Regions from separate parts of the Pseudomonas sp. MDT1-17 genome, predicted to be linked through region 2. Evidence: riboswitches for the same ligand, from Rfam matches in the RefSeq annotation. Region 2 holds a riboswitch; each other region holds the start of a gene.
What was found. A riboswitch is a leader RNA that binds a small molecule or an ion and turns the genes downstream of it on or off. The one in region 2 is predicted to bind cobalamin.
Positions count from the first base shown of each region.

Region 1 (7,262 bases), 880 kb from region 2:
TGGCCAGCGCAATCGGCAATGGGTTCAGCCCCGCCGCCTGCAAGCGCTGACAGAAAATATCGATGAAACCGGTGTTCGCCGCCTGCAAATGCGAACGGTAAAACAACACCGCCGCCACCGGTTGATCGGCCTGCCAGTCGGCTTGCCAATCGTGAAGGTCTGCGGGGCTTTTTTGCGGATGGTAGATCGCCGTGCGCGGCAGGGTTTGCGGCTCGGCCCAGGCGTAGTCGCGTTCCAGCCAACGATCGGCAAGGCAGCGGAAAAAATCCAGGGCATTGCTCATGCCGCCCTGACGCAAAAACTGCCAAAGCCGATCGCGGTCGCAGGCAGCCACGGTGCTCAGGTCGCTGAGTTCCGGGTCCGGACGGTCATCGCCGGGCACCAGAATCAGCTGCACGCCGCGCTGCGACAACTCCACCAAGCGCTCCACGCCATAACGCCAATAAGCGATGCCGCCATGGAGCGAGATCAGAATCACCTTGGCGTGGCGCAACACTTCGTCGACATACAGATCGACTGAGGCGTGGTTCTGCACCTGCATCGGGTTGGCCAGACGCACGCTCGGGTAATCGTCGGGCAACTGCTGCGCCGCTTCGGCGAGTAGCGCGAGGCTGGAGTCGCCGCTGCACAGGATCACCAGCTCGGCGGGGGTTTGTCCAAGGTCGGCAATGTTGTCATCCGACACGAAACCGCCGGGCTGGGTCCTGAGCAGGTGCATGGCTTAAACGCTGAGCGCAGCGCGCAATTGCGTTTCGATTAGCATTCCGTCCAGCTCCTGGCCGATCAATACCAGGCGCGTGGTGCGCGCTTCATCGGCGCCCCACTGACGGTCGAAATGCTTGTCGAAACGTGTGCCCACGCCCTGGATCAACAGGCGCATCGGTTTGTTCGGAATCGCCGCAAAACCTTTGACGCGCAAGATGCCGTGTTGGACCACCAGTTGAGTCAGCGCGTCCAGCAGCAGGCTTTCGTCTGCCTGAGGCAGTTCGATGGAGATCGAATCGAAAGCATCGTGGTCGTGATCGTCTTCACCTTCATGGTGGTGATCGTGATGGCTGTGACGGCTGTCGATGTGTTCTTCGGAACCGGCGCCGAGGCCGATCAGCACGTCCAGAGGCACGCGACCGCTGCTGGCTTCGATGACTTTTACGGCGGGCGGCAATTCTTCCGCGACTTCCAGGCGTACACGGGCCAGGTCTTCAGGGCTGATCAGGTCGGCCTTGTTGAGGATCACCAGGTCGGCGCTGGCCAGTTGGTCGGCGAACAGTTCGTGCAGCGGCGATTCGTGGTCCAGGTTCGGATCGAGTTTGCGCTGGGCATCGACCTGATCCGGGAAAGCCGCGAAGGTGCCGGCGGCGACCGCTGGGCTGTCGACCACGGTGATGACCGCGTCAACGGTGCAGGCGCTGCGGATTTCTGGCCACTGGAAGGCTTGCACCAACGGTTTTGGCAGGGCCAGACCCGAAGTTTCGATGAGGATGTGGTCGAGGTCGCCGCGACGGGCGACCAATTCGCGCATCACTGGGAAGAACTCTTCCTGGACGGTGCAGCACAGGCAGCCGTTGGCCAGTTCATAGACGCGGCCGTTGGCTTCTTCTTCAGTGCAACCGATGGAGCACTGCTTGAGGATTTCGCCGTCGATGCCCAGCTCGCCGAACTCGTTGACGATCACCGCGATACGGCGGCCCTGAGCATTGTCGAGCATGTGCCGCAGCAACGTGGTTTTGCCCGAGCCGAGGAAGCCGGTAACGATGGTGACGGGGAGTTTGGCCAGTGTTTTCATCGGATGCCCTTTGGCAAGGTGGCGGGCATACGGGACGACGACCGGCAACGCGGACGCGCGTGCCTGAAGAGTTCGCCACCGGATCACCCCGCCCGGTTGAAAGTGAGAATCTGTGTCGAGGCAGGTCTCCTGGCTGACGGCTTGCCAGTCGTTCGACTGACGTTGGCTGCGCCTTCCCGCGGGCCCGATAGACAGGGCTTGCAGTGGCGTGGCAGCCAACAGAACCGTTCACAGTTGCGGGGGCAGCCGCGGCATCGACCGCGTTCCCTTCTTAGCTTCGGCAGACGCCGAAGAACCTCGAAAGCGCAAGGCTACGCATCGTCTTGGAGCGGGTCAATGTCTGTAGGAGCTGCCGAAGGCTGCGATCTTTTGATTTTAAAAAACAAGATCAAAAGATCGCAGCCTTCGGCAGCTCCTACAAAGAGCCAATCATCTTTCGGTTCCAAGTGAGAACCCTTGCCAATTGACGCCCAACCCCCGCCCATGCTCTCCTACGCACTTTGTTACGGGTGCCCTTCACAGGGTGAAACGGGAAACCGGTGAATCATGTGCTTTACTCTAAAGCCATGTCAGTCCGGTGCTGCCCCCGCAACGGTAAGCGAGCGAAGCGTCAGATCCACTGTGCCAGTCGTTCGGCATGGGAAGGTGATGCTTGCAGGTCAAGGCGAAAGCCAGCGCCCCTCGTGAGCCCGGAGACCGGCCCGCAACACAAAGTGACCATTACGATCACTGAATAACAAACCCGCGGTGGGCGGGCGCTGTTTGAACCTCTGCGCGCCCGACTCGCAGGGTCTCCCATGCGCTCTAATTCACCCACTGACAGACCAGAGGGAAGCGCCATGTCGATCATCAGCAGCACCGGCAGCAACACCGATAAGAGCTCCGCCAGCACCACCACGACCCTGACTCAGCGCCTGACCGCCGCTGTGTGTGCGTCGATCCTTGGTGCGTGCCTGGTGTATTTCGCCGGTTTCTCGCACATCGAAGCGGTGCACAATGCCGCGCACGATACCCGCCACAGCTCTGCATTCCCGTGCCATTGAGACCTGTCGACATGATCAAGCGTATTGCGCAAACCGCAGGGTTCACCGGGCTGCTGGCCGCCCTGTTGCTGACCCTGCTGCAAAGTTTCTGGGTGGCGCCGCTGATTCTGCAGGCCGAGACTTACGAAAAATCCGAGCCCGCCGCTGTTGAACTTCACGAACACGCCTCGGGTGCTGTCGCCGCTCACACTCACGATGCCCAAGCCTGGGAGCCGGAAGACGGTTGGCAGCGCGTGCTGTCGACCACGGGTGGCAACCTGGTGGTAGCGGTCGGTTTCGCCCTGATGCTCGCCGGTCTTTACACCTTGCGCGCACCGACTCGCACGTCCCAAGGCCTGCTCTGGGGCCTGGCCGGTTATGCGACGTTCGTGCTGGCACCTACCCTCGGTCTGCCGCCTGAGCTACCAGGCACTGCCGCTGCTGATTTGGCGCAACGGCAGATCTGGTGGATCAGCACTGCCGCCTCCACTGCAGTCGGCATCGCATTGATCGTGTTCAGCCGCCACTGGTTGATGAAAGTGCTCGGCGTGGCCATTCTGGCCGTTCCTCACGTGATCGGCGCACCACAACCGGAAGTCCACTCGATGCTGGCTCCAGAAGCCTTGGAAGCTCAGTTCGAAATCGCTTCGCAGCTGACCAACGTCGCGTTCTGGCTGGCCCTGGGCCTGATCAGTGCCTGGTTGTTCCGCCGCAAAAGCGATGGCCAATACCACGCATGACTGACACCAGCACAGCGCCGACCCTGGTGGTCGGTCTGGGCTGCCAGCGCGGCTGCCCCGTCAGCACGTTGCGGGCGCTGCTCGATCAGGCGTTACAGGCTCATAAAATCGAACTTCACCAGATCAAGGCGCTGGCCAGCATCGACCTGAAGCGCGAAGAACCTGGTTTGATCGAATTGGCCGCACAACTCGCACTGCCACTGAAGTACTTCAGCAGCGAACAACTGGCCGGCTATCAACCGCAGCTCAGCCACCGCTCGGACATCGCGTTCGAACGCACCGGCTGCTACGGCGTCGCGGAAAGTGCCGCCCTGGCCTTGGCCGAACAGTTGGCCCAGGCGCCGGCAAAATTGCTGATCTCACGACAAAAATATGCCCAGGCCACCTTGGCATTGGCCTGCGTCGCCTAAAATCCCCGATAATCCCCGCTTTCGATCATGAGCAATCTTCATCTGAAGCCTTGCCCTGCCCCTTTTTTTCACAGGAACCGACGATGACCGTTTACTTCATTGGCGCAGGTCCCGGCGACCCGGAACTGATCACCGTAAAAGGCCAACGGCTGATTCGCAGCTGCCCGGTGATCATCTACGCCGGCTCCCTGGTGCCTGCCGCCGTGTTGGAAGGCCATCGCGCCGAACACGTGGTCAACAGCGCCGAACTGCATCTGGAACAGATCATCGAGCTGATCAAGACCGCCCATGCCAATGGCCAGGACGTGGCCCGGGTGCATTCCGGCGATCCGAGTCTTTACGGTGCCATTGGCGAGCAGATTCGCTACCTGCGCGAACTCGACATCCCGTTTGAAATCATTCCCGGCGTGACGGCCACGGCGGCCTGCGCGGCACTGTTGGGCGCCGAACTGACATTACCCGATGTGTCGCAAAGCGTGATCCTGACCCGCTACGCCGACAAGACCGCCATGCCCGCGGGCGAAGCGCTGGGCAGCCTGGCGCAGCACGGGGCGACCATGGCGATTCATCTGGGGGTCAATCATCTGGAGAAAATCCTGGTTGAATTGCTGCCGCATTACGGCGCGGACTGCCCGATTGCGGTGATTCACCGGGCGACCTGGCCGGATCAGGATTGGGTAGTGGGGACGCTTGAAGACATTGCCGCGAAGGTTGAAGCCAAGGGGTTTCGGCGCACGGCGTTGATTTTGGTGGGCCGAGTGTTGGGTAGCGATCACTTCAGTGAGTCATCGCTGTACCGCGCGGGGCATGCGCATTTGTATCGCCCATAGGGCCCCTTCGCGAGCAGGCTCGCTCCCACATTGGAATGCGACCAACTGTGGGAGCGAGCCTGCTCGCGAAGGCGTCAGTGAATTTCACGCGAAAAAAAACGGCACTCACGGACGCCGTTTTTTTCGTTTCTGCAGCGAACACCTTACTTAGTAGTAGGCGTTTTCTTTCTGCGTGTGGTCGGTGACGTCACGAACACCCTTGAGCTCGGGAATGCGCTCGAGCAAGGTGCGCTCGATGCCTTCGCGAAGGGTGACGTCAGCCTGGCCGCAGCCTTGGCAACCGCCGCCGAACTTGAGTACGGCGATGCCGTCTTCGACCACATCGATCAGGCTGACCTGACCGCCGTGACTGGCCAGCCCCGGGTTGATCTCGGTTTGCAGGTAGTAGTTGATGCGCTCGTTGATCGGGCTGTCGGCATTGACCATCGGGACTTTGGCGTTTGGCGCCTTGATGGTCAGCTGGCCGCCCATGCGGTCGGTGGCGTAGTCGACTACAGCATCGTCCAGAAAGGCTTCGCTGAACGAGTCGATGTAAGCGGTGAAGCTTTTCAGCCCCAGCGCCGTGTCTTCAGGTTTTTCTTCGCCCGGCTTGCAGTAAGCAATGCAGGTTTCGGCGTACTGAGTGCCAGGCTGGGTGATAAAGACGCGGATGCCAATGCCTGGGGTGTTCTGCTTGGAGAGCAGATCAGCCAGATAATCGTGGGCGGCGTCGGTGATGGTAATAGCGGTCATGGAAACTCCTCGCAGGCTTGGGCGCAGTTTACGCCAATCATCGCGCCGCACAAAGTCCTAGTATTTTTGTCGGGAAAGATTCGACGTTCCTGCAAGGGTCGAGGTGTATCAAAGATTCTCGTACCGGTTCATGTCCAGCACGCCCTCTTCCACCGGATCGGTCTCGTGGACGAACCGGCTCAAGTCATGGAAGTAGAACCAGAACTGCGGATGGCTGCGGCGAATGCCCCAACGCTCGACGATTTTTTCGAAGCGATTGACGTCCTTGGCGTTTTCCATCTCATCCACGAACTCAGGCACTTGCTCCGCCGGGATGTTGAACATGAAGTTCGGATAGCTGCTGAGCACGCCCGGGTAAATAGTCACGGTGTCGAGCCCTGGCTGATACCGCAGCGATTCACCGAGCAGGAACGCCACGTTACTGTGCGCGCGGTTGCGCAGCAGGCTGTAAACCTCGCGTTTGCCGCTCTGGGTTTCGATGCGCAGCAGGGTCGCTTCCGGCAACTGATCAATGACCCTCAACCCAGCCGCCGGACGCGACGTCAGGCGGCTCAAGGCCTGCTCGGCGCTTTGCAATGCCGGATCGATGTTCGGCCGCGAGCAATAAGCGCCATCACACCGGTTGATCGGATCAGGCTTGGCGTTGAGGTCGCCGTAGCGGGCCAGCAACTGCATGGCGAAATCGCGTTTTGGGTCCTTTTCGTCCAGCACCAGCGCCGTCTCTTTGTCGTTATCGATGGACTCGTAGTCCATCCACATCTTGAATTTCCCGCCGCTCTGGTACCAATCGTCGAGGTAATCATCCCGCGATTCGGCGGGCATCAGACGCAGGAAGTTTTGCTCGGCGCCGTTGCGAATCAAGTCGAAGTACAGGCGCGTTTGCGCCTGATGGGAGACGTTGCCGAACACGTCGAAATTGACCGCCAACTGATAATAAGTGCGCTCCAGCAGCGGGAAGTCGAACAGCCACATCGTTTGCGGCACGTCACCGATCAGGCCCTTGTTCACCGAGGCACTGTCGAAATGCCGAAAAATGCTCAGCAGCGCGTTATCGTTGCCCGCCCACAAGGTCGACCAGCTCGGCGCAGGCTGCTCGGCGTATCTGTCACGGCGCAGCGCCTCGTACTCGTTACGCTTGTTGCGGTAGTCATGCCACAGACTCAGGACACTGCCGACGTCATCGTTCTGCCCCGGCATCGCCAGCAGCGGCGTGGCCTGACCGCGGTAGTTCGGATCGATGATGTAGAGGTCGTGCTCAGGCGCCTGGAACATTGCCCAGAAGTTATCGCGGATCACGTCGGTGGCGATCTGACCGCGGCACACCGGGCCGCGAATGAAGGTGCGCACGAAGTATTCGGCGTTATCGAGCATGAACTGATAACGCGCCTGGGCCGGGATCGCCTCGAACGTAGTGAACGGATTAGCCCGACGATCCGGCCCATAGCCCGGCAAGGCATTGACCTGCCATTTGCCGTTATAGAAGAGGCTTTTGGTCCGCGCCATCTTCGCCGCGCTCAACGGGTAGGTGATGTGGGTCTTTTGCACAATCACGCCTTGCACCGGCCACAAGCGGTAATACACCCGAGTACCCGGATCGTCATTCGGGCGGCGTGTGTTGATCAGATCGATCGGCTGGCCGGTCGGCGTGCGTGAACGTACCCACTGAAAGAAATGCCCCGGCTCGCCGTCCTTGAAATAGAGATGAGCGAGAAACCAATGCTCGAACAACCAACGCCCCACCAGGC
Region 1 covers NZ_JBUBVM010000001.1:3,193,845-3,201,106, reverse strand. Annotated here, with positions in the region: gene cobN (cobaltochelatase subunit CobN) at 1-718, opposite strand, end outside; gene cobW (cobalamin biosynthesis protein CobW) at 722-1,783, opposite strand; cobalamin riboswitch at 1,886-2,098, opposite strand; cobalamin riboswitch at 2,274-2,502, shown strand; gene ACYZTX_RS14810 (CbtB domain-containing protein) at 2,623-2,826, shown strand; gene ACYZTX_RS14805 (CbtA family protein) at 2,838-3,545, shown strand; gene ACYZTX_RS14800 (cobalamin biosynthesis protein) at 3,542-3,955, shown strand; gene cobM (precorrin-4 C(11)-methyltransferase) at 4,039-4,785, shown strand; gene nfuA (Fe-S biogenesis protein NfuA) at 4,933-5,517, opposite strand; gene ACYZTX_RS14785 (fatty acid cis/trans isomerase) at 5,626-7,262, opposite strand, start outside.
Region 1: another riboswitch for cobalamin. It lies ahead of ACYZTX_RS14810 (CbtB domain-containing protein); the one in region 2 lies ahead of cobO (cob(I)yrinic acid a,c-diamide adenosyltransferase).

Region 2 (7,262 bases):
GAGACGTGTCCAGTCGGTTTCATCGGCGGGCAAGCCGAAACGCAGGCTGCTGTTGTGCGTGAACAAGCGCAGCAGAATGCCGCGCCGGGCCATGAACTCATGCAGCGCTTCGGCGCGTTCGGTGATCAGCCATTGAAACAAGGCGCAGCCGCCCAGGGGTTTGAAACCGTGCTGTTCAAGCAGCAGCGCCAGACGCTCACTGGCCACTTCAGCGCGAACCCGTTGTCGGGCATGCCCTTCGGTATCCAGCAGACAGGCCTGCCCCAGCACCCGAGTCGGCCCACTGACCGCCCACGGTCCCACTTGCTCGGCCAGCAATTTTAGCAACTTGCGCTCGGCCAGCACGAAACCCAGGCGCACACCGGCCAGACCGAAAAACTTGCCGAAGGAACGCAACACGATCAATCCGACCTGATGGGCAAAAGGTGCCAGGCTCAGCGGCGGCGTGTTGTCCATGAACGCCTCGTCCACCACCAGCCAGCCACCGCGCTGGGCCAGCCGCGAGTGCCAGTCCAGCAGCCGACTCCGTGTCAGGCTCAGGCCAGTAGGATTGTTCGGGTTGACCACCACCAGCACGTCGAGGCTGTCGAGGTAGAAGTCGACTTCCTGCTCCAGCACTTCACGCACGATGTAGCCGTTGCGTCGCCACGCTTCGGCGTGTTCGGCGTAACTCGGCGAGAGCACGCCGACCTTGCCCGCACGGCGCAAACGCGGCAGTAACTGGATCGCCATTTGCGAGCCGGCCACCGGCAGCACGTGAGCGGCGCCGTAATAATCACAGGCTGCCTTCTCCAGACCGTCATCGGTTTCCGGCAAACGCGCCCAGGCCCGCAACGGGATCTGCGGCACCGGAAACGGCCAAGGTGCGAGGCCGCTGGACAGGTCGAGCCAATCGGCTTCGGCGATGCCGTATTCGAGCGCCGCCTTGCGTAACCGACCACCGTGTTCAAGCATAGAATTCAGCCCCCACGCAGAGGATCAGCAACCATAACCATACCCCGCGCTGGACCAATTGCCAGCCACGGTCGATGGAATCGGCATCCGCCGGCACGCCTTCGCCCAGTTGTGGACGCTGATGCAATTCACCGTGATAAATCGCCGCCCCACCCAATTCGACGCCAAGCGCACCGGCACCGGCCGCCATCACCGGGCCGGCATTCGGACTGTCCCAGGTCGGGCCTTGGGTGCGCCAACACTTCAGAGCGAGTCGGGTTTTGCCCAGCAGCGCGTAGGTCAGCGCCACCAGGCGTGCAGGAATGTAGTTGAGGACGTCGTCGATCTTCGCCGCCGCCCAGCCGAAACGTTCGAAGCGTTCGTTGCGATAGCCCCACATCGCGTCGAGGGTGTTGCTCAAACGATAGAGCACCACGCCGGGTGCACCCGCCACGGCAAACCAGAACAACGCGGCAAACACCGCGTCGCTGCCATTCTCCAATACGGATTCGGTGGCGGCGCGGGCGACTTCGGTTTTATCCAGTTCGCTGGTCTGGCGACTCACCAGGTAACCGACACGTTTGCGCGCCTCGTCCAGATCATCGCTGCGCAGCGCCTTGGCCACCGGTTCGACGTGTTCACCGAGGCTGCGCAGGCCGAGGGCGCAGTACAGCGCCAGAATCTCGACCAGCCAACCGACATAAGGCGCCCAGGAAAATGCAGTCGCCAGCAACGTCAGCGGCAACACCGCGATCACCCAGGCGGTGACGCCGTGGCTACGCCAACCGCGACCGCCGGAGTTGAAACGTTGCTCGATGCGGTCGGCAAAACGGCCGAACGCCACCAGCGGATGCCAGCGTTTGGGTTCACCCAGCAGCGCATCCAGCGCAACCGCGGCGACACTCAACAACGCCACACTCATTGACTCACTCCCCAATAATTTTCGTACAGCAGTTCACTGAGCGGACGCGCCTGCGCCCAGCCTTCGAGTACCAGCATCGGCGCTGGATAGAATGCCTTGACCGGCCCCAGGCAAAGAACGGCCAAGGGCTTGGCACCGGCCGGCAAACCCAGCAGGTCTGCCAGGGCTTGCGGCTCGAACAGTGAGACCCAGCCCATGCCCAATCCTTCAGCGCGGGAGGCCAGCCAGAGGTTCTGGATCGCGCAGGACAACGAGGCCATGTCCATTTCCGGCAAGGTGCGACGGCCAAAGATATGGCGCTCGCGATCGTCCATGAGCGCGGCGACCAGCACCTCGGCGCAGTCGTTGATGCCTTCGACTTTCAGCTTCATGAATTCGTCGGTGCGCTCGCCGAGGGCTTCGGCGGTGCGGATGCGTTCCTCTTCCACCAGTGACTGGATCTTGCCGCGCAGGGCTCGATCGCTGATGCGGATGAACCGCCAGGGCTGCATCAGGCCGACACTCGGTGCCTGATGTGCGGTTTCGAGCAGGCGTCGTAACAACTCGGGCTCGACGGTGCCGCCGCTGAAGTGGCGCATGTCACGGCGTTCGGCAATTGCCCGATAAACCGCTTCGCGTTCAGCTTCGGAGAATGCGTAGTCAGTCATGGCCTCTTCGCGAGCAGGCTCGCTCCCACAGTGGACCGCGTTTCTTCAGCCAACCCACTTTCTACTGTGGGAGCGAGCCTGCTCGCGAAGGCGGCCTCAAGATCAGGCGCAAACAGTGCAGCAACCGCCGATGGATTGGACGGGAAATAGAAGTGTACATAAGAGGCGGTCATCCGCCCCTTACGATAAACCGCCTCCGCCCCGCGCCCGCCGTTAGGGCTCAGGCCCCGGGCAATCGGCTCCAATTCGGTGCTGGTCAACGAGTGGTGATAGGTGTGGCCGCGTAATAAGCCTTCCGGCAACTCGACTGCCTGCAACGCCAATGCGGCCAGACGCTTTTGCATCACCGCATCCCCCGCCAGCAAGCCGACCAATTCAGCGCGAGTGCCCTCGACATCGGTCAATGAATCGAGCAAATAGAGCATGCCGCCACACTCGGCCAACAACGGTTTACCCGCCGCATGGTGAGCACGGATTGCGCTCAGCATTGTGCTGTTCTGTGACAGTGCCACATGGTGCAATTCGGGATAACCGCCTGGCAGATAAAGGCTGTCTGCCTCCGGCAATTGCGCGTCACGGATCGGCGAGAAAAACAGCAATTCGGCCCCCATGGCGCGCAGCAGGTCGAGGCTTGCGCCGTAGGTGAAGGCAAACGCTTCGTCACGGGCCACGGCAATTCGCACACCGGCCAGCAACGGTTCGGCAGCGATCACATCAGGAGCCGCGAATTCCACCGCCGGTGGCAGCGCGACCTCGCAACTGCTGGCCAGTGCATCGGCCGCCGCATCGAGACGCAGATCGAGATCGTTCAACTCGCTGGCCTGAACCAGCCCGAGGTGTCGACTAGGCAATTCGATCCCGGTTTCCCGGGACAAGGCGCCGTACCAGCGCAAACCTTCAGTGAGGCTGCCTTCAAGCAATTGCGCATGACGCAGGGTGCCGACGCGGTTGGCCAGCACACCGGCAAACGGCAAATCCGGCTGATAGCGCGCCAACCCCAACGCCAGTGCGCCAAAGGTCTGGGCCATGGCGGTGCCGTCGATCACACCCAGCACCGGCACACCGAAATGCCGCGCCAGATCAGCGCTGGACGGCGTACCGTCAAACAACCCCATGACGCCTTCGATGAGAATCAGATCGGCTTCGCCGGCGGCTTCCCACAACAGACGACGACTTTCCTGCTCGCCGACCATCCACATGTCCAGTTGAAACACCGGCGCACCGCTGGCGCGCTCGAGAATCATCGGGTCGAGAAAGTCCGGGCCGCACTTGAACACACGAACTTTGCGCCCCTGCTTGTGATGCAAACGGGCCAGCGCGGCAGTGACGGTGGTCTTGCCCTGACCGGAGGCCGGCGCGGCAATCAGCACCGCCGGGCAGTGACGGCTGATTTTCATAAAGTAGTATTCACAGCTCGACGCCTTTTTGCGCTTTGATCCCGGCCTGGAACGCGTGCTTGATCACGCCCATTTCGGTGACCGTGTCGGCCAGTTCGATCATTTCAGGTTTGGCGCCGCGACCGGTGACCACCACATGCTGCATCGGCGGACGCGCCTGCAAATCGCTGAGCACCTGATCCAGATCGAGGTAACCGTGCTTGAGCGCAATGTTCAACTCATCCAGCACCACCAAGCCAATCGACGGATCACGCAGCAATTCGCGGGACACCGCCCACGCCGCTTCAGCGGCGGCGATGTCTCGCTGGCGATCCTGGGTTTCCCAGGTGAAGCCCTCGCCCATCACATGAAAACGCACCTGTTCCGGGAAGCGCCGGAAGAACAGTTCTTCGCCGGTGCTGTTGCGCCCCTTGATGAACTGCACCACGCCACACTGCATGCCGTGGCCCATGGACCGGGCGAGCATGCCGAAGGCCGAACTGCTTTTGCCTTTGCCGTTGCCGGTCAGCACCAGCAGCAGGCCGCATTCATTCGGGGAGTTGGCGATGCGTTCGTCGATCACGGCTTTTTTGCGCAGCATGCGCGCCAGATGACGTTCGTCACGATCGGGGGTATCAGTCATGGGGAGCTCTCCGTTGAGGCTGGATAACGGCGGGCAGGCACAAGAATAGACGGCAAAAAGCCTGGCATCGCCCACCGTGATGCCGCTGGATGGATCAGGCCGGTCTCCGGGCTCATGAGCGGCGATTCGCCTGACTGCGCGCCTTCCCATGTCGACAGTCGACACAGTGGCTCAAGGCGCAGTCTTCACTCATTTACCGTTGCGGGGGCAGCGCCGGGATCGTGAGCCTTCATCAATTGAAGAGATCGCTCACCGGCTTCCCTGTTTCACTCTGTCGACCAAGGTCACAGAGCACCTGAAACAAGCCGCGAAGGTTAGAGGGTTGGGGATGGAGCGTCAATTGAAGACGGGCGGCCTGCGAGCGAATAACTGCCGTCGATCAATTATCTGACGCCAATCTTGTGCCACACTCCCAGCAGTGATATCAAAGAGCCACAACCTCACAACACAATAACAAGGGTGAGCCCCATGCAAGGCATGATCATCAGCAATCCGAAGCTGGAATTCCTGCGCCCGGTGCTGGAACGCTGGTTTGACTGTATCGACCGCTACAACGCCGTGCGCGGCGATAACGACACGCCTTACTGGTTCGACGAAAAAGCCAACCTGAGCCTGCTGTCCACCGCTGCGTGGATGGCGGAAATGGTGACGCTGCAACAAGCACCGACCCGCAAACAGACCGAAGAAGGCGAACGCAATGGCCGCGCCGATCTGTTTATCGCGACCAGCGAAGAACGCGCTTACCTTCAGGCGACCCAGCGCTGGCCACGCGTCAACGGCCTGAACCTGACTCAAGCATTGCAGGACATCACCAGCGACGCCAAGCGCATCAGCTACGCCAGCGACCTGAAACTCGGCTGCCTGTTCGTTGCGCCGCAAAAAGCCCAACAAAGCGCTACTCCGGAAGAACTCCAGGACATGGTCGACGACCTGCAAAAGGAACACACCTGCGCGGTGGCCTGGTATTTCCCCTACGCCTATCGCAAGTTGCGCAACGAAGCCGGCAACTACCACCCCGGCATCGCCGTGCTGTTCAAGGAAGCCCGCGGCTGACCGGTTGAACCATCGCGCACCTGCGCTTCTCTATTGATTAGGTCAATGCATTCATAGGGAAGATCAGCATGCGCAAGCCCCAGCTCGCTCTCGTCATCGTGCTCGCCGGAGGGCTTGCCGCCTGTGGTGAAACCTCCAGGCTGCAAATTTCCGACGGCACCGGCCCGTCACCCAAGCTGCCAGAACCCAACAAAACCCTGATCCCGACGGTGAACATCGCCCCGGCGATCGGCTGGCCGGACGGCACTAAACCCACTGCCGCAGCGGGCACCCAAGTGTCGGCATTTGCCGAAGGCCTCGATCACCCGCGCTGGCTCTACGTGCTGCCCAACGGCGACGTGCTGGTGGCCGAAACCAACGCGCCGCCGAAACCCGATGATGGCAAAGGCGTTAAAGGCTGGGTCATGAAAAAAGTCATGGGCCGTGCCGGCGCAGCAGTCCCCAGCCCGAATCGCATCACGCTGCTGCGGGACAAGGACCACGACGGCATCGCCGAGACCCGCACGGTGTTTCTGGAAAACCTCAACTCGCCCTTCGGCATGACCCTGGTCGGCAATGACCTGTACGTCGCCGACACGGACCGCTTGCTGCGCTTCCACTATGAAAACGGCGAGACGGCGATCAAGTCACAGCCAATGAAGGTGATCGACCTGCCGGGCGGTACGCTGAATCACCACTGGACCAAAAACGTCATCGCCAGCAAGGACGGCAGCAAGCTGTACGTCACGGTGGGCTCCAACAGCAACGTGGCCGAAAACGGCATGGACAAGGAAGAAGGTCGCGCGGCGATCTGGGAAGTGGATCGTGCCACCGGCAACCATCGGATCTTTGCCTCGGGGATTCGTAATCCAAACGGTCTGGCCTGGGAACCTCAGAGCGGCGCACTGTGGACGGCGGTCAACGAGCGCGACGAAATCGGCAGCGACCTGGTGCCGGACTACATCACTTCAGTGAAAGACGGCGGGTTCTACGGCTGGCCTTACAGTTATTACGGTCAGCACGTCGACATTCGCGTCGAGCCGCAAAACCCCGACCTGGTGGCCAAGGCCATTGCTCCGGACTACGCGGTCGGCCCGCATACCGCCTCGCTGGGCCTGACGTTCGCTGAAGGCAACACGCTGCCGGCGCAGTTCAAGGAAGGCGCATTCATCGGCCAGCATGGCTCGTGGAATCGTAAGCCGCACAGTGGCTACAAAGTGATTTTCGTACCGTTCAGCGCAGGGAAACCCACCGGGCAGCCGGTTGATGTGCTCACCGGCTTCCTCAACGCAGATGAGAAAGCCATGGGCCGGCCAGTGGGCGTGGTGATTGATCAGCAGGGTGATTTGTTGGTGGCGGATGATGTGGGGAATAAGGTGTGGCGTGTGTCTGCAACTAAATAAACGCACACACATAACCTGTGGGAGCGACGGTGCGACGATTCGACCTGCTCGCGAAAGCGTTTGATCGGGCAACAAAGATATTGAATGTGCCGACCCCTTCGCGAGCAGGCTCGCTCCCACAGGGATTTAGCGTTTACGACAGAGCGTCAATCCATCGCCCAACGGCAACAACGACAGATCCACACGCGAGTCATCCTTCAAGGCGCGATTGAGCGCCTGGATGGCTCGGGTGTCTTCGCTCTCGGGATGGTCTTCAAGCACCCGTCCGCTCCACAGCGTGTTATCAAACACCGCCAGACCGCCGAC
Region 2 covers NZ_JBUBVM010000001.1:2,316,786-2,324,047, reverse strand. Annotated here, with positions in the region: gene cobD (threonine-phosphate decarboxylase CobD) at 1-954, opposite strand, end outside; gene cbiB (adenosylcobinamide-phosphate synthase CbiB) at 947-1,855, opposite strand; gene bluB (5,6-dimethylbenzimidazole synthase) at 1,852-2,502, opposite strand; gene ACYZTX_RS10780 (cobyrinate a,c-diamide synthase) at 2,499-3,899, opposite strand; gene cobO (cob(I)yrinic acid a,c-diamide adenosyltransferase) at 3,910-4,521, opposite strand; cobalamin riboswitch at 4,602-4,835, opposite strand; gene ACYZTX_RS10770 (hypothetical protein) at 4,990-5,574, shown strand; gene ACYZTX_RS10765 (PQQ-dependent sugar dehydrogenase) at 5,643-6,956, shown strand; gene ACYZTX_RS10760 (O-methyltransferase) at 7,083-7,262, opposite strand, start outside.

Region 3 (7,262 bases), 1.0 Mb from region 2:
TATCCAGGAGTACTGGAGCAGTCCCGATCTGACTGCGGTGATCCGCATTTTCGTTGCCAACCTCGACGTGCTGGATGGAATGGAGCGCGGCCTGGCACGTATGCGCCGTCCACTGGTAAAAGCCCTGCACTGGCTCAACCGCAACACGCGCCAGGGCTCGCAACGCAACATTTCAGCGCACTACGACTTGGGCAACGCGCTGTTCGAACAACTGCTGGACCCCACCATGATGTATTCCGCAGCCATGTTCCGCTCCACCAGCGACAGCCTCGAACAAGCCCAAATGTACAAGCTGGAGTGCATCTGCCAAAAACTCGATCTCAAACCCAGCGACCACCTGCTGGAGATCGGCACTGGCTGGGGCAGTATGGCGCTGTATGCGGCCACCCACTATGGCTGCAAGGTCACCACCACCACGCTGTCCCGAGAGCAATTTGCGTACACGAAGCGCCGAATTGAGGAGCAGTGTCTGCAAGACCGCATTACCCTGCTGTTGCAGGACTATCGTGACCTGACGGGCAAATACGACAAGCTAGTATCGATCGAGATGATCGAGGCAGTCGGCCACCGCTTCCTGCCCACCTACTTCAAACAGTGCGCCCATCTGCTCAAAGAACACGGGCTTATGCTATTGCAGGCCATCACCATTCGGGAACAGCGCTATGAGCAGGCGAAAAAAACGGTCGACTTCATCCAGCGCTACATCTTCCCGGGCGGTGCCTTGCCTTCGGTGAGCGCCATGCTGCACACCATCAGTCGCGACACTGACCTGAACCTTCACCACATGGAGGACTTCGGCCTTCATTACGCACGGACTCTTCGCATGTGGCACGATAACCTGCGGCGCAGCCGGCACAACCTAGAAGCACTAGGCTACGACCAGACGTTCTATCGCCTCTGGGAGTTCTACCTGTGCTATTGCGAAGGCGGCTTCCTGGAGCGAGGTATCGGCACCGCGCATCTATTACTCGCCAAACCCGGGGCACGACCGGAGCCCTTCGGCCTAAAGGCGTGAGCAGGCGGGGCCGGTTGTTGCTGAACGCAGGGCTGTTCCAACTCGGTTGGTTCGCCTGCGTGTTTGGCGCGCAACGACCTTGGACGTTGCTGATTGCAATCGCATGCCTGGCTACACACCTGCGTTGGATTGCCAACGACCCAAATGAATGGCGCATTCTGTTGCGGGTGGCAACCTGCGGTTGGGTCCTGGACAGTATTCTATTGCACCTCGGGCTGTTCTCCTTTTCAGATGCCACTATTGTTCTGCCGCTATGGCTGGCAATGCTTTGGCTGCTTTTCGCCAGCACTTTGCGTCACAGCCTGAGCTGGACAAAGCGGCCTTGGTGGATGGGCAGCCTACTAGGGGCCTTTGGCGGGCCGCTCTCCTATTTGGGCGGCGCCAGGTTAGCAGACGTGGGTCTACCGCTAGGTGTTTGGCCTAGCGCTCTGCTAATCGCATTGATATGGGCGATGTTGATGCCGGCGCTGCACTGGATAGCCGGACAGCATGCACGTTGACTCAAGACTTGCGGAAGAACAAGGTGATCTGGCCTACCTCCACCCCGAACTTGGTCATGAACGAGCGATTGATCATGGTGTTCTTGTCCATTAGGTACATCCAGTCGTCCAATTGAACCTGATATACCTTTCCATCCACCGGTAGGCTCAGCACATATCGCCAGCGCAGTGTATTGCCTGCCACCTCACCAAGCGCCTCGCCTACCACGTCGCCAGCGGTTCCGCGCCATTGGCTAGAACCAACTGGAGTTAGCGTCCACACCCTTTTTTGCTTAGTACCATCGCTGTAAGTAAATGATTCGTCGAGGATCAGCCTGCTACCTTCGGAGTGGCCATTGATCTCCACGTGGAAGCGCTTGGTGACCTCGCCAGAACGCTTTTGAAACATACCCCAGGCTTCGACCCGGCCCTCAAAGAATTCGCGCAACTCAAGCGTGGGCGTCTCCTGTCTGTAGGTGTGCACATCCACCCGGCTGCAACTTGCAAGGCCAATGCATAGCAGCAATATCCATATCTTCAACATGTGCATTTCCTCAACGGTCTCAGGGTTTAGCTGCGCCCAACAATTGGGCGCGCAGCTCCGGGTCGCGTGTTCGGGGGTCAAGCCAGATGGAAAAAAAGGCTTTGGCGAACGCATCATCCCTCACCACATGCTGTAGGTTCTCGCCGACGTAAAAACGTGCGCCCTCTCCAGGCAAATAGACTCCAGTGATGCGGTCACCGGCGCGCACATCGACAAACGCCTGCTGCATCTCCCACTCCCAGCGGACCATCAGCTCTGAATTCAGGGAGTTGGGTGAAAGGCGACGGATTTCCTTGATGCTGGCCTCAACCAGATCATCGCGACTAATAGTGCGACTGTAGGTCAGCTCTAGCGCAAAGGGCACATCTGCACCCAGCGGTTCTCCGGCAATCAGGCGTGGGCTCCAGAGCTGCGCAGTGTAGATAGAGAAACCGAACACGCGCATCTCCCCGCTACCCATCCGACGAGCTTCGGGTAAAGCCTCGCGCCAATCAGCAAATAGTTCTGCACTCTGGAGCATCAGAACAAGACAGATAAGGTGGCGGATTAAGCGGTCCGTCTGCATAGCCATGCAAAGACCTCGTTAAGACTCAATAGACGCCTTTAAAAGTTATACCAAATTATTATTTTGTACAGCTAATACCTCAAAACCGGACCTCGAGTACGTTGGCCAGTTGTAGCAGCTGCCGAGCCTGCAAGGCTGCGTTCGGCTGCGCAGCAGTCGCAAAACCAGGCACTACGATCTATCTACTCATACACCGTCACCCGATTGCGCCCGGCATTCTTCGACGCAAACAGCGCATGGTCCGCCCAGGCGATCAGGTCGGCGTAGTTGATCGTGGGCTGGCTCAGGTCGGCCACCCCCAGGCTGATGGTGAAACGTATGCTCTGGCCGTTGTGCAGCACTTCCAGCCCTTCGACTGCCTTACGCAGACGCTCGGCGAAAACCCTTCCACCGGTCTTGTCGGTGTCCGAAAGCACCACGCCGAACTCTTCACCGCCATAACGCCCAGCCACATCGGTTTCGCGCACATGCTCGTGGATCAGCCTGGCGACTTCCTCGATGACCTTGTCGCCCGCCTGGTGACCATAGGTCTCGTTGACCCGCTTGAAGTGGTCGATATCCAACATCACCAGGCTGGTGGCATTGCCATAACGCTGGTGCCGAGCATAGGCGACTTTCAGGCTTTCTTCCCAATGACCGCGGTTGTATAAACCCGTCAGCCGATCGGTTCTGGAGAGTTGCTGCAATTGCGCATTGGCGGCCTGGAGCTGATGCCGGTTGGTGGCGACGTCGGTGACGTCATAGATCACCAGGCAAATATGGTTAATTTTGCCGTCGGTGGAGCGCAGCGGTAACAGCGTGGTGTTCTGGTACATGAACTCTTCCTGACCGGTGATCGGTTGGTAGTTCTTGAACCGCACCAGATACGGGCGCTGCTCCCAGATAGTGAACGCTGGCGTGCCCAGGGTAGCGACGCTTTCCACCTTGCGGCTGAACCATTGGCGGTCGATTTCGGGAAACAGACTTAAGAAATTCTGATTTTGTGTCAAAGTGCCCACCTTTGGGAAGCTTGTTGTAATGCACAAGTTTGGGATAGGCCTTCTGCGACCAACTTTTCGGCGCTTCATAGAGTTCATCAGGAAACACGCTGACCGCGACCGGAATGTTGACGCCCTTGACGGCGAAGAATGTCGACTTGTTCTCGTAATAAAGGGCTGACGGGCCCGACAGTGACACTCGTCGTCGATTTCGCTCAGTCGTAAACAATCAGACATCGGCCAAAGCGGTCATAGAGAGCTTTAAAGGTACGGCGAAATGTTTGCCATTGCGCGCGTCACGTAGATCTCCTTTTCTCCCACCGGCGCCACATAATGAATCGCACTGCGTGCAGCCTCGACGCCTTCCAGACGGGCGATGAACCAGGCGGCTAGATACTGCGACGACAGGCACCCTCCAGCCGTCGCGACGTTTCCCTTGGCCACGAAGGGCTGATTGAGCACTGCCACGCCGACCTCCTCGACCCACGGTTTGGTGGTCAGGTCCGTGCAGGCCGGAATGTCGTCCAGTAGGCCCAGTTTGGCAAGTATGAGCGTGCCCGAGCACTGAGCGCCCAGCAGCTGACGCGTCGAGTCGAATTTCAGGCGAGACATCAGCGTGGCGTCAGCGACGACGTCCCGGGTCTTTCTCCCACTACCCACAAGTACAGCGTCCGCACCGCATGCGTCCTCGAGCGACGTCTGCGACTCGATCAGCACGCCGTTCATCGACAGCACCTTATCCGTGGGACTGGCGATAGATACCCGCCAACCGGGCCGCTGGACCCGGTTGAGGATGCCCAGCGCGATCAGCGAGTCGAGTTCGTTGAAACCTTCGAAAGTCAGGATGGCGATGTGCATCAGGAGCCTCGTGCGAGTGGAGACGTTGTTGGCGTCATCGTAAAATCGACAATCAGTACATGCAAAAAATTGTCATGGATACATGACGACATGCCACAGCCCACAAGCTACTGATTCAGAAAGTTCACGTGCCCCCCCCACTGCCGCGAAAGTATTCGCGGCAGTGGGTGCTGATTGACAGGCAGAACAGCATCACACCCCGTTTGGATAGTTGATTAACGACTAAAGGTGAACCGCCAGGAAGGCTCGCAAAAATGGACGTTATTAAAATGGAGTCGTGTCGATTAATACCGATAAGTTGCCTGCACTGAAATTCCTTTCGCACTGTTTTCGTAGTTGGCACTGTATTCCGGTTGAAGACCGGAGTTGTTCTACTGCGATTCCCACCCAAAGCGGTCGGTGGTGATATTCGACATGATCGACTACCATGCCGGCCGCCGGTTTCCAAACGGGATTAATAGGGAATCCGAGATGCCTGACACGGCATCAAACGGAACTGCCCCCGCAACTGTAGGTGCTGAGCCTGCTCCTGAACTGCCACTGGGATCACTCCCGGGAAGGCTGGAGCCTGGCGACGACGCATCAGTCAGGAGACCTGCCGGCCAAGCAAATCACTAACCGGCGGGGTGTCCGGGAAGGACATCCTTGCGCCGAGCGTCACCTCAGTGATCGGCACTTCACTGCTTTAATGGCAGCGTTCGATGATGTGTTTCCAGTCCGTACCCCTGCTCTTGTACGGTCAAATGGAGATTGCGTCATGTTGCTGTCCCGCCCTGCCACCCTCGTCACTGCCCTGGGTCTGTCCACCCTCGCCCATGCGGCCCCGACCCACTACCCCCTGACTGTTGAGAACTGTGGCAGCACACTGACGTTTCAGCAGGCGCCGAGCCGTGCCGTGACCATTGGCCAGGCTGGCACTGAAATTCTCTACGCCATGGGCCTTGGCAACACGCTGGTCGGCACTTCGCTGTGGTTCAACGATGTGCTGGCCAAGTACAAGCCAGAGAACGACACGATCGAACGCCTGGCCGATAACGAACCGAGTTTCGAGGCGGTGATCGGCAAGCGTCCGCAGCTGGTAGCAGTGGAACTGGAGTGGATGGTTGGCCCGCAGGGCGTGGTCGGTACTCGCGAGCAGTTTCACGAACTGCAGATCCCGACCTACCTGATGCCCTCCGACTGCGAAGCCAAGGACAACCTGGTCGGTGCCGACGGCACACGTCTGGAGGCGTTCCGCATCGACAGCCTCTACAAAAGTATCAGCCAATTGGCTGAAATCTTTGACGTGCAGGAACGTGGCCAGCAGCTGAACGCCCACCTCAAAGCCAGCCTGGCCAAGTCCATTGCCACCGTACAGAACAAGGATCTTAAGCACACCAGTGCGCTGTTCTGGTTCTCCAGCGCCAGTCTGGATATCGACCCCTATGTCGCCGGGCACAAGGGCATTCCCGACTTCATGTTGAACACGTTGGGAGTGCGCAACGTGGTGGAGTCCGATGAAGAATGGCCCACCGTCGGCTGGGAAACCATCGCCAAGGCCAACCCGACCTTCCTGGTCATCGCACGCATGGATCGCCGTCGCTTCCCGGCTGACGACTATCAAAAGAAACTGCAATTCCTGCGCAGCGACCCGGTGACCCGCAACATGGACGCCGTGAAAAACAACCGCATCATCATCCTTGACGCCATGGCCATGCAGGCCAGCGTGAGAATGTTCGACGGTCTTGAAATCCTGTCATCAGCCATCAACGGCTACGACCTGCCGAAATGACCGGGACGTTGATTCGTACGCTGCTGGCATTTCTGACACTGCTGCTTGCCGTGATTGCCGGTGTGGCCATCGGTGAAACGAGCATCGAACCGAGCGTGGTGTTCCAGGTACTGGCCAACAAACTGTGGACTGCCGGTTATGTCCTCGACCCGATAGACGAAGGCATCGTCTGGAATTACCGCCTGACCCGCGCGCTGGTGGCAGCCGCCTGCGGTGCGGGCCTGGCCACCTGCGGGGTGATCTTGCAATCGCTGTTGCGCAACCCGCTGGCCGATCCTTATCTGCTCGGTATTTCCGCTGGCGCCTCGACGGGCGCGGTGCTGGTGGCATTGCTGGGCCTCGGCGGGGGGCTGATTTCGCTGTCGGTCGGGGCGTTTGCCGGTGCTGTTGCTGCCTTCGCCGTGGTTGTTTTACTGGCCCGTGCCAGCGGCTCACCTGGCGGTACCGGGCAGATCATCCTGGCGGGGATTGCCGGTTCGCAATTGTTCAATGCGCTCACGGCATTTCTGATCACCAAGTCGGCCAGTTCCGAACAGGCCCGCGGCATCATGTTCTGGTTGCTCGGCAACCTCAGCGGCGTGCGCTGGCCATCGGTGTGGCTGTCGGTGCCCGTGGCATTGACCGGTCTCGCGGTGTGCCTGTGGCACCGTCGGGCGCTGGATGCCTTCACTTTTGGCGCCGACTCAGCCGCCTCGCTCGGCATTCCGGTACGCCGAGTGCAATTTCTGTTGATCAGCTGCGCCGCACTGGTGACGGCAGTGATGGTGTCGATTGTCGGCTCCATCGGTTTCGTCGGACTGGTCATCCCCCATGCCGCGCGACTGCTGCTGGGCACCCGGCATGCGCGTCTGCTGCCGGCGAGTGCGCTGGGTGGTGCAGTGTTTCTGATCGCCGCCGATGTCCTCTCTCGAACGCTGATCAAAGGCCAGGTGATCCCGGTCGGCGTCATCACTGCACTGGTTGGTGCGCCGGTGTTCGCGTTGATCCTGATCGGTCGGAGGAATGCCCGATGAATGCAGCCTCGCCTGTTATCGACGAATCTGTACTACGTTG
Region 3 covers NZ_JBUBVM010000001.1:3,333,268-3,340,529, reverse strand. Annotated here, with positions in the region: gene ACYZTX_RS15395 (class I SAM-dependent methyltransferase) at 1-1,015, shown strand, start outside; gene ACYZTX_RS15390 (DUF2878 domain-containing protein) at 1,030-1,515, shown strand; gene ACYZTX_RS15385 (DUF3833 domain-containing protein) at 1,517-2,038, opposite strand; gene ACYZTX_RS15380 (chalcone isomerase family protein) at 2,058-2,609, opposite strand; gene ACYZTX_RS15375 (GGDEF domain-containing protein) at 2,786-3,592, opposite strand; gene ACYZTX_RS15370 (DJ-1/PfpI family protein) at 3,842-4,438, opposite strand; cobalamin riboswitch at 4,853-5,055, shown strand; gene ACYZTX_RS15365 (ABC transporter substrate-binding protein) at 5,196-6,209, shown strand; gene ACYZTX_RS15360 (FecCD family ABC transporter permease) at 6,206-7,222, shown strand; gene ACYZTX_RS15355 (ABC transporter ATP-binding protein) at 7,219-7,262, shown strand, end outside.
Region 3: another riboswitch for cobalamin. It lies ahead of ACYZTX_RS15365 (ABC transporter substrate-binding protein); the one in region 2 lies ahead of cobO (cob(I)yrinic acid a,c-diamide adenosyltransferase).